2 regions of the Pseudomonas shiyinii genome follow, and region 1 is predicted to be linked to the other one. Evidence: riboswitches for the same ligand, from Rfam matches in the RefSeq annotation. Region 1 holds a riboswitch; the other holds the start of a gene.

The links. A riboswitch is a leader RNA that binds a small molecule or an ion and turns the genes downstream of it on or off. The one in region 1 is predicted to bind cobalamin.
Region 2: it holds a riboswitch for cobalamin, as region 1 does, so the genes downstream of both, ACXHGZ_RS09055 (TonB-dependent receptor) here and ACXHGZ_RS11270 (CbtB domain-containing protein) in region 1, are expected to answer to the same signal.

What each region holds. Positions count from the first base shown of each region.
Region 1 covers NZ_CM161522.1:2,479,252-2,484,025, reverse strand. Annotated here, with positions in the region: gene ACXHGZ_RS11300 (transporter substrate-binding domain-containing protein) at 1-137, opposite strand, end outside; gene ACXHGZ_RS11295 (response regulator) at 149-763, opposite strand; gene ACXHGZ_RS11290 (DUF1272 domain-containing protein) at 974-1,228, opposite strand; gene cobM (precorrin-4 C(11)-methyltransferase) at 1,272-2,024, opposite strand; gene ACXHGZ_RS11280 (cobalamin biosynthesis protein) at 2,061-2,453, opposite strand; gene ACXHGZ_RS11275 (CbtA family protein) at 2,471-3,160, opposite strand; gene ACXHGZ_RS11270 (CbtB domain-containing protein) at 3,171-3,356, opposite strand; cobalamin riboswitch at 3,452-3,672, opposite strand; cobalamin riboswitch at 3,814-4,011, shown strand; gene cobW (cobalamin biosynthesis protein CobW) at 4,111-4,774, shown strand, end outside.
Region 2 covers NZ_CM161522.1:1,982,983-1,987,756, forward strand. Annotated here, with positions in the region: gene cobF (precorrin-6A synthase (deacetylating)) at 1-131, shown strand, start outside; gene ACXHGZ_RS09055 (TonB-dependent receptor) at 309-2,435, opposite strand; cobalamin riboswitch at 2,546-2,751, opposite strand; gene ACXHGZ_RS09060 (GNAT family N-acetyltransferase) at 2,793-3,362, opposite strand; gene ACXHGZ_RS09065 (carboxymuconolactone decarboxylase family protein) at 3,421-3,765, opposite strand; gene lpxO (lipid A hydroxylase LpxO) at 3,847-4,746, opposite strand.

The DNA.
Region 1 (4,774 bases):
ACCGGGTCCATCGGCAAGGGCGGTGCGACGCTCAGGGACCGGGCCAGTAAGTGGCGGGCCTCGCTGTCCGCGCTTGCCGCAGGCGAGGTGGCTACCAGGCATAAGCCCAATAGAAGAACGCCCAGCGCCCTCCTCATAGAGAGTGCGCTCAAGCGACCTGGTTGCGCTTGGCCAAGTCAACCATCTCGACCAGCGACTCGGTCTTGAGCTTGTCCATGATCCGGCCCCGGTAGGTGCTGATGGTCTTGGCGCTGAGGTTCATGCATTCGCCGATGAATTTGTTGTTCTCCCCTCGGCTGAGGCGACGCAGCACTTCCATTTCGCGATTCGAAAGGCTCCCTAGACGTTCGCACTCGCTCTCCAGCGAACTGCTGTTGACCGACATCTGTGGAAAGGTCGAGTAACCCTTGACCAGCGCCTTCAAGGCGAACACCAGGGCATCGAGGTCTTCATCCTTGTTGACGAAGGCGGCAATCCCGGCATCCAGGCAGCGACGTACATAAAGGTCGGCAGGTTGGCCGGTGAGCACCATGATCTTCGGTGCAGGCTCAAGCAATTGCAGCCGCTTGATCACTTCCATGCCGTCGAGGCCCGGTAGGCCGATGTCGAGGATCACCACGTCGGGGCGAAGTGAGCGTGCTTTCTGCACGGCATCGATACCGTCTCCTGATTCACCGATGACGCGAAAACGTTCGCGTTCGAGCAACATGCGTACCGCGAGTCGAACGGTTGGATGGTCGTCAACCATCAGAACGGCTGTCATTGGATAACTCCTGTAGGAATGTGGTCCGTTTCCTGAAATCCCGCAGGAATACCCTCTGGGACCTGCGCGGAGCGCGCAAGATACGTTTATTCGGGTGGCATAGTAATAGGAAGCGTAGGGGCGTTGAATAAACGAAGCGTATTTGTTGAAAAGTCCTACAAGCGGTATGGCAATGATACAAGTCGGCCGGTCATCGTCAACCCGCGGTCCCTATCCGCCGGCCTGGGTGCATCGGCTATGGGGCTTGATGACGCGCTGGCCTGAGGCCGGGTTGTCCAGCAGGGCGGTTCCGACTCGTGTTGGCCGGGGGACCAGCTGACCACCACAATTCGGGCAACGTCCCTGGAAATGCTCCTCGTCGCAGGCCCGGCAAAAGGTGCATTCGAACGAGCAGATCCTTGCGTCCGGGCTGTCGCCTGGCAGGTCGATGTCGCAGCATTCGCAGTTGGGGCGCAGTTCGAGCATCTGTGTAACCTCATTGTGTTTTTTGTAGGAATGATCTTGGGCTTCAACCCAAGGGGCGATAGAGGTGAGCGTGCCCGGCCCGGTACAAGGCCGACTCGGCGAATGGGGTGTCGCCCAGTACATGACCCACCAGGATCAATGCCGTGCGCCGGAAGCCTTTGGCTGCCGTGAGCGCGACGATATCCTGCAAGGTCCCTCGCACCCAGTCCTGGTCCGGCCAGGTGGCGCGGTGCACCACGGCAGCCGGGCAATCCGGGCCGTAGTGGGGCAACAGCTCGGCGACGATGCGCTCAAGGTGCTTGACGCCCAGGTGGATCGCCAGGGTGCTGCGGTGCCGGGCCAGGTCGGCCAACTGCTCGCCCGCGGGCATGGGCGAGCTGTCCCCGTAGCGGGTGAGGATCACTGTCTGCGCCACTTGCGGCAAGGTCAGCTCGCAGCCGAGCAAGGCTGCGCTGGCGGCAGTGGCCGTGACGCCCGGGATCACCTGGTAGTCGATACCCAGCTCGCGCAGGTGGCGGATCTGCTCGCCGATCGCCCCGTACAGGCTCGGATCGCCACTGTGCACGCGGGCGACATCATGGCCTTGTTCATGGGCGTTGCGCATGGCTGCGATGATCTGGTCGAGGTGCAGTTCGGCGCTGTTGATCACCGTATGGGCATTATGGCCCTGCAGGACGGCTGCGGGCACCAGGGAGCCGGCATAGATGATCACCGGGCACTGACGGATCAGGCGCTGGCCCTTGATCGTGATCAGTTCCGGATCGCCGGGGCCGGCACCGATGAAGAAGACCGTCATGGAAAATCCTTGCAGTAGGGCAATAGAAAGCGGCGATTATCGGCTGCACGCCAAGGCAACGGTAGCCCGGTCGCCTACTTGGCGTGGCACCAGCAACCGGGGCGTCCCTTGTTTTTGTGCGGCCAACGCCAATGCTGCACTTTCGGCGACCCCCCAGCAGCCGCTGTGGTTGAATGCGGCGGCCGAGCGATGGCTGAGCAATGGTTCGAAGGTATGCAATTGTACGGACGGAAACAGCGTCAGGGCGAGCCCGAGGCGGCTGGCCAGTGCCTGCAACCCGGCTTCTTCGGCCTTGAGGTCGATGCTGGTGATGCCGCGCAATTGCGCCAGTTGCAGGCCATGGGCAGCCAGTGTGTCACGCAGGAGCCGCTCGAGGTGGTCGGCCGGGCATCCTCTGCGGCACCCAAAGCCGGCGTAGAACGCCGGCAACAGGGGAGGGCGAGTCATCAGGCCTGGCTGGAACGACGATAAAGCCAGGCGCTGAGCAGGCCGAGGGCGAGCCAGAAGGCCGCGTTGGTCAACCAGGAGGCAAGCTTGAATTGGGCTTCCAGGGCCTCGGGGGCCAGGCTCTCATGGACGGTTGGTTGTGGGGCGCCGACCAGGTGGGGAATCGCCAGCAAGGCCACGCCGAGCGTCTTGAACAGCCAGTGCCGAGCGAACACCGCCAGTGCCAGGCCTGCGGCGGTGGCAGCCGCTGTGCTGGCCCACCAGGCCTGACGTTGGCCCAGGTCGGCCGCGACAGTGCCTGGCAGTTCCGGGGGCAGCCCGAGGGTCGGCGCCAGGCAGAACACCGCAAAGCCGGCCAGCCCCCATAGCGCACCGGTGCTCAACGTGCGGGGCTCGCGCAGGCTGTACAGCGCAGCAAGGACCAGGGCGAAGCCGACGGCCACCACCAGGTTGCCACCGGTCGTGGACACTAGGCGTTGCCAGCCGTCTTCAGGGGCCCAGGCTTCGGCGTCGTGGGTGTGGGCGGCCACGCCATCGTCATGCGCGTGGTGCTCGGCGCTCGGGGCGTTGTTCTCGTAGGTTTCCGCCTGGAGAATCAGCGGCGTGACCCAGAGACTCTGCAACAAGGTCAGCAACAGGGCAGCGAGCAGCCCGCTGAAGCCGGCGGTTCGGGCAATGCGCTTGATCATGCAGGCGTACTCAGTGGCAAGGGAAGGCGGCGCTGTGGCGGGTATCGTGGGCGGCGTTGTGCACGGCCTCGATGTGCGAGAAGCCGGCGAAGTAGACCAGGCACAGGCCTAGCAGGCTGGCGCCGATGGCGAGGAGCACGCGCTGGCTGAGGCTGACGGGAGTGGCGATGCTGTGTTTGGCGCTGGTGACGGACATGACGCGTTCCTCTGCTTTTTTATGGGCGACGGGCACGGGCGTCACGCCTGGGCAGAGCTTGCCCAAGGCACACGACAGCACCCGCCCACCGCGGGGTGTTCATTCGTCGTCAGGCCGGTCTCCGGGCTGGCGAGGAGGAGGCAGGCTCCCTGGACAGCGTCACCTTCCCATGCCATACGACGCGGCACAGTGGTCAAGACGCGCACTCGCTTACCGTTGCGGGGGCAGCACCGGCCTTGCCCGGCCCCTTGGGGCCTGCGACGCACCGGTTTCCCGTTTCACCCCCCGAGGGGGCACCTGAACGCAAGGTGCAAGCAAAGCATGCGGCCGATGCTCCGTCAATTGGTGCCGTAGGAGCATCTCCTGTGGGTGCGGGTAAACCCGCTCCCACAAAATCCGTTCTCTATGGAGATGGAGGGAATACTGCGCTGATGGTTGACCGCCTACCCACCACTGCGTAGCCTTGCCGCTTCGAGGTTCTGCGGCGTCGGCCGCAGCTAAGACGGGAACGCGGTCCAAGCCGCGGCTGCCCCCGCAACTGTAGGCACTGAACAGGATCGACACAGCCACTGCGCTCCGCGTGGGAAGGCGTCGCTCCACCGGCTACGGCCGGTACGGTGCAAGCCAGGAGACCTGCCTCGTGACGTTTTCGACTTTCAACCGGGCGGGGTGATCCGGTGGCGAACGAGCCCGGCCGACAAGCCCGAGGCTTTCGTCCTGCATGCCCGCGCCATCCTGCCAAGGGCATCGCGACATGAAAACACTGGCCAAGCTCCCCGTCACCATCGTCACCGGCTTCCTCGGCTCGGGCAAGACCACCCTGCTTCGGCACATGCTCGACAACGCCCAGGGCCGGCGCATCGCGGTCATCGTCAACGAGTTCGGCGAACTGGGCATCGATGGCGAAATCCTCAAGCAATGCAGCATCGGTTGCACCGAGGAGGAAGCCAGTGGCCGTGTCTACGAACTGGCCAACGGTTGCCTGTGCTGCACCGTGCAGGAAGAGTTCTTCCCGGTCATGCGTGAACTGGTGGCACGCCGCGCTGACCTGGACCACATTCTCATCGAAACCAGCGGCCTGGCCTTGCCCAAGCCACTGGTACAGGCCTTCCAGTGGCCGGAAATCCGCAACGCCTGCACCGTCGACGCAGTGATCACCGTGGTCGACAGCCCGGCGGTGGCCGCCGGTACCTTCGCGGCCTATCCCGACCAGGTGGATGCCCAGCGCAAGCTCGACCCCAACCTGGACCATGAGTCGCCTCTGCACGAGCTGTTCGCCGACCAGTTGGCCAGCGCCGACCTGGTGGTGCTCAACAAGGCTGACCTGATCGATGCTACAGGCCTGGCCAAGGTCCGTGCCGAGGTGCTGGAGGAGCTGCCGCCGGCGGTCAAGGTCATCGAGGCCAGCAGCGGCCGCC
Region 2 (4,774 bases), 500 kb from region 1:
GCACCGAGGATGAGGTCCTGGTCGCCGGGCCGCTGCTGCAGGTCAAGGCGAAGATACTCCAGGTGCGGGAGCAGATGCGCCAGCGCAAGGGGTGGATCATGGATACCTACCTGTTGCGGCGTGGGCAGTGATCCGCTGTTTCACCTTCATGCTCCATCGTTGGCACCTGGGAGAGCAGCGGGCGCGGTCCCTGTAGGAGCGGGCTTGTCCCGCGATCAAGGGCGAAGCCCTTGCCACCACCCGCGATGGCAGGTCCGGCCTAATCGCGGGACAAGCCCGCTCCTACAGGGGCGGCGCTGGCTTCGGGCTCAGAACGTGTAGTCCACCGTGGCGAAATACGACCGGGGCGCGCCCAGCAGCCATTGGTCGCTGGTGTAGAGGTAGGAGGCCGCATACTCGCGGTCGAGCAGGTTATTCACTTGAAGCCCCAGGCGCACAGCCGGCAAGACCTGCCAGCCGATAGTGCCATCGACCACCGTATATCCCGGAACACTACCCTGGTTGGCCGCGCTGTCGTAGCGCTGGTCCACGTAACGCAACCCAAGGCCGGCTTCGACATCCTGGCCCAGCCCCTTGCTCACCCATAGGTTGGCCGTGCGCCGTGGCACGTTGGCCGGGCGGTTGCCGGCGCGGTCCATGATGCCGGTTGCGGTGTGCTCGAGATAGTCGTCGAACCTTGCACGTACCACCGAGGCGTTGGCCGAGACCTGCCATTGGTTGGCCAATGCCAGCTCCACGGACGCTTCGAGGCCGTCGGAGGTCTGCTGGCCGGCCTGCTGCAGGCCGTGGTTCACCGGGTCGGCGACCAGCAGTTTGTGCTTGACGATGTGGTAGGCGGCCAATGTCCATTCGCCCCGGCCATCCCAGAAGCGCTGCTTGAGGCCCAGTTCGGTCTGCCTGGCTTTGGTCAGGTCGTAGCGCTGTTCCGGACGCAAGGTCAGCAGGTCGCCGATGCCGTCTTCGCTGGTGGAGTGTTGGCCATACAGGGACAGGTCCGGCGTGACCGCGAACACCAGGCCGGCACGCCAGTTGCCTCCGCGCAGGCTACGATCGCTACGGGTTTCATTCACCAGGTCGTTGCGCTCCACATGGTTTTGGTCGCGGCGCACACCAGTCACCAGCGACAGGCGCTCGGTCAGCGCGGTGCGGTTTTCCAGGAAGGTGGAGAAGGTGTGGGTGACGGACAAGGTCTGCGGGCGTGTCGGCGACAGGCTGTGGAATCGGCCCGGGGCCGGGTTCCACGGATCGAGCGTGTCCACATTGCCGTCATCGAAGGGGGCATTGCTGTCGACGTTGAAGCGGATCTTGTTGTACTCGGCGCCGATCACGGTCTTGCTGGCGCGCCCGAACAGGGTATGGTCGAACGTGAAGCTCTGGCGGTCGCCGAACTGCTCCTGGTTGTGCTTGATCTGCAGGAAGCTGCCACGCTCGAGCACGCCTTCGGCCGGGTTCCAGGTGTACGACTCGGCGTTGCGCCAATGCCGTCGGCTCTTGATGTAGTAGAGCTGGTTGCTGGCCGACAGGCTGTCGTGAATGTGCCAGTCGGTGTTCAGGCGCGTCCACTGGTCCCGATAGCGCTGCACGTCGTTGTCGATGTTGTAGTTCTTCTTGCGCAGGCTGCTGCGGTAGTGCCCATCGATCAGTGGGGTGCCGTAGTCGTTGGCCGGTTCGGTGTCGCCGCGTTCGTGGGCGAGGGTGAAACTCAGGTTGTCGCTGGCGTCCAGGCGCAGGGCGGCGCTCAGGGCCAGGCTGCGCGAGTCGGTGCGCTCGACCCAGCCGTTGCCGGCCTGCCGGTTCAGGGTCACCCGGTAGCTCAACCGTTGGCCAAGGCTGCCGCCGCTGTCCAAGGCCAGCTGTTGCCGGTCCCAGGCGCCGTAGCCCAGACGCAGGTGGTTGTGCACCGGCCCGGCGAACGGCTTCTTCGGGATCGCATTGACCACTGCGCCGGTGGCACCTTCGCCGTAGAGCACCGAGGCCGGCCCACGGATGACCTCGATCCGCTCGATCATCCATGGGTCGACCGGGAAGGTCAGGGTGCCTGCGCCACTGTACAGGCGTGAGCCATCGAACAGCGTCATCACCGAGCTTTGGCCTTCGAAACCCCGGGCCGAAAGGCCGGTGTTGCCGTCGCCCGGGCTGCCGGTGAAGGTGATGCCGGGCGAGCGGGTGACGGCGTCCTGGAGCGTGGCGTTGTTACGCCTCTGGATCTGCTCGGCGCTGATGGTGCTGGTGCTGGCCGGCGTTTCCAGCGCGCTCAGGCCCAGGCGCGAGCCGGCCTGGGTAGGGGTGCCCAGGTCGATGGCCTGCGGGTCGAGGGCCTCGGTGATCGCTGTAGAGGGGAGTGTCAGGACCTGGCCGTCGGGCTCATCGGGCCAGGCCGGCAGGGCGACGGCCAGGCAGGCCGCCAGGGTGTGAAGCTTGTAGGTACGGGACATGTCGTTCCACGGTTGCAGGAAGGAATGGATCCCGGTGGAAACAACGCATGGAGACCTGACACGCACGCAGGGGCGCACGCGAAACCGGCCTGCGCCCGCCCACCGCGGGGTTGCCAACGAAGCTCCAGGCCGGTCTCCGGGCTTGCGAGGGTCACGAACGCCTTCACCTTCCCATGCACAGGCACAGTGGTGTGTCGAAGGGTTCGCTCGCTTACCGTTGCGGGGGCAGCGCCGGACTTGCCCTGTAAAGGACGCACCGGCTTCCCGTTTCACCCTGCGCGCGGCGGCGCAGGACACCTGAAGCTGGCGCGCATCTGACCATCGATCGGCGAGGGAGTCAAATGCGCAGGGGAGGGGTCAGCGACCGCGCCGGCGCGAGACGCGGGCCTCGATGTTCTTGCGCCCGATCAGCAGCGGCGGCTTTTCCACCACCGGCTCATCGGCCAGCCATTTGTACATCACCAGGCAGTCCACCAGCCCCAGCTGGGCATGGCGGTAGGCCTTGGGCAGCCGGCCGACAGTCTCGAAGCCAAGCTTGTGCCACAGCGCCACGGCCACTTCGTTGCTGGCCACCACCGAGTTGAACTGCAGGGCCAGGAAGCCTTCCTGGCGTGCCAGCTTCTGCGAGTGTTCGCACATCAGCCGCGCCACGCCACGACCGCGGGCGGCCTCGGCGACCATGTAGCCACAGTTGCCGACATGGCTGCCGGGGCCTGCTGCGTTGGCCTTGAGGTAGTACGAGCCCAGCAGTTGGCCGTCGGCTTCGGCCACCAGGGTGCGCAGCGGTAGCGAAAGCCACAGGTGGCGGGCTTGCTCGAAGCTGAGGTCGGGGTCGAAGGCGTAGGTCTGGCGGGCCTGGACGATGGCCTGGAAGGTCGGCCAGAAGTGCTCGAAGTCTTCTGGCGTCATGGGGCGGATGTGAATCATTGCAGCTCCGTAGAGTCGGGTTGGCCCGGCGCCGCCGCGCAGGGCGGCGCCGGTACGGTCAATCGTTGGCCTTGCCCACAGCGTCCATGACCCGGGCCGAATACACCAGGGCGGCGCCCGCATTCATCGCCACGGCCACGCCAAGGGCTTCGGCGATTTCCTCGCGGGTGGCGCCGTGCTTGACGGCCTGCTGGGAATGGACGGCGATGCACCCATCGCAGCGGGTGGTGACGGCCACCGCCAGGGAGATCAACTCGCGGGTCTTGGCATCGAGGTGGTTGGTCTTGGCCCCGGCACCGCTGGCGGTCATGTAGCCGGCCACGGTGTCGGGGGACAGCTGCTTGAGATCGCCGATGCCGGCCATCAACTGCTTACGGTAGGCGTCCCAGTCCATCATGCTCATCGTCTTCACCTTGTAGGGTTGGCAACAGGAGCTTTCAGGCTAGTCGAAGATTCTACCCTTGCCCGCCTCTCAGGGGCCGCGTCAGATGTAGATGAAGAACAGCACCAGCGCCGCGACCACGGCCCACTTTTCCAGGTAGTAGCGGGTACGGTTGCGTTTCTTCATCGCCTTGCCGCGTTCGCGAATCTTGTAGATGCGAGTGAACAGGCGGTTGATGCCGCCGGTCTTGTCATTGGCATCGTTGGGCGCGGCGGCGGCGGCCATGACGTTGCGGCTGAACCAGCGGTTGAAGGCAGTTGCCCAGCGGTACTTGAGCGGGCGCTCGACATCGCAGAACAGAATGATGCGATTGTGCTCGGTGGTGTTGGCGGCGTAGTGGATGTAGGTCTCGTCGAACACCACCGCCTCGCCGTCGCGCCAGGAATACTTCTGGCCATCGACGTCGATGTAGCAGCCGTCGTCGTTCGGTGTGTCCAGGCCCAGGTGGTAGCGGTAGGAGCCGGCATAGGGGTCACGGTGACGTACCAGTTTGGCGCCCGGCGGCAGGGTGGCGAACATGGCCGCCTTGACCGTACCGATGCCCTGCAGCAGTTCGGTGGTGCGGGGGCACAGCTTCATGGCCGAAGGGTGGCTCTCGCCGTACCACTTCAGGTAGAAGCGCTTCCAGCCGGTTTTGAAGAACGAGTTGAAGCCGACGTCGTCGTAGTTGTCGGATTTCTTGATTTCACCCACGTGCAACAACTGCTGGGCTTCTTCGCGGATTTCCTGCCAGTGATCCTTCAGCGGCTGCAACTCCGGGAACGCCTCCACCGGCAGGTAGGGCTTGGCTGGGTGCCGGGAGAACAGGTACAGGAAGGCATTGACCGGGGCGAGGAAGCTGGAGTGGTCGCCCAGCTGGCGGGTCAGTTTATGGCGAACCCGACCGCGCAGGTGAACATAGGCGATCGAGAGGGCGAAGATCAGTACGAGTGCGATTTTCATGGACGGATGCTTGTCGAAATGGCCACGC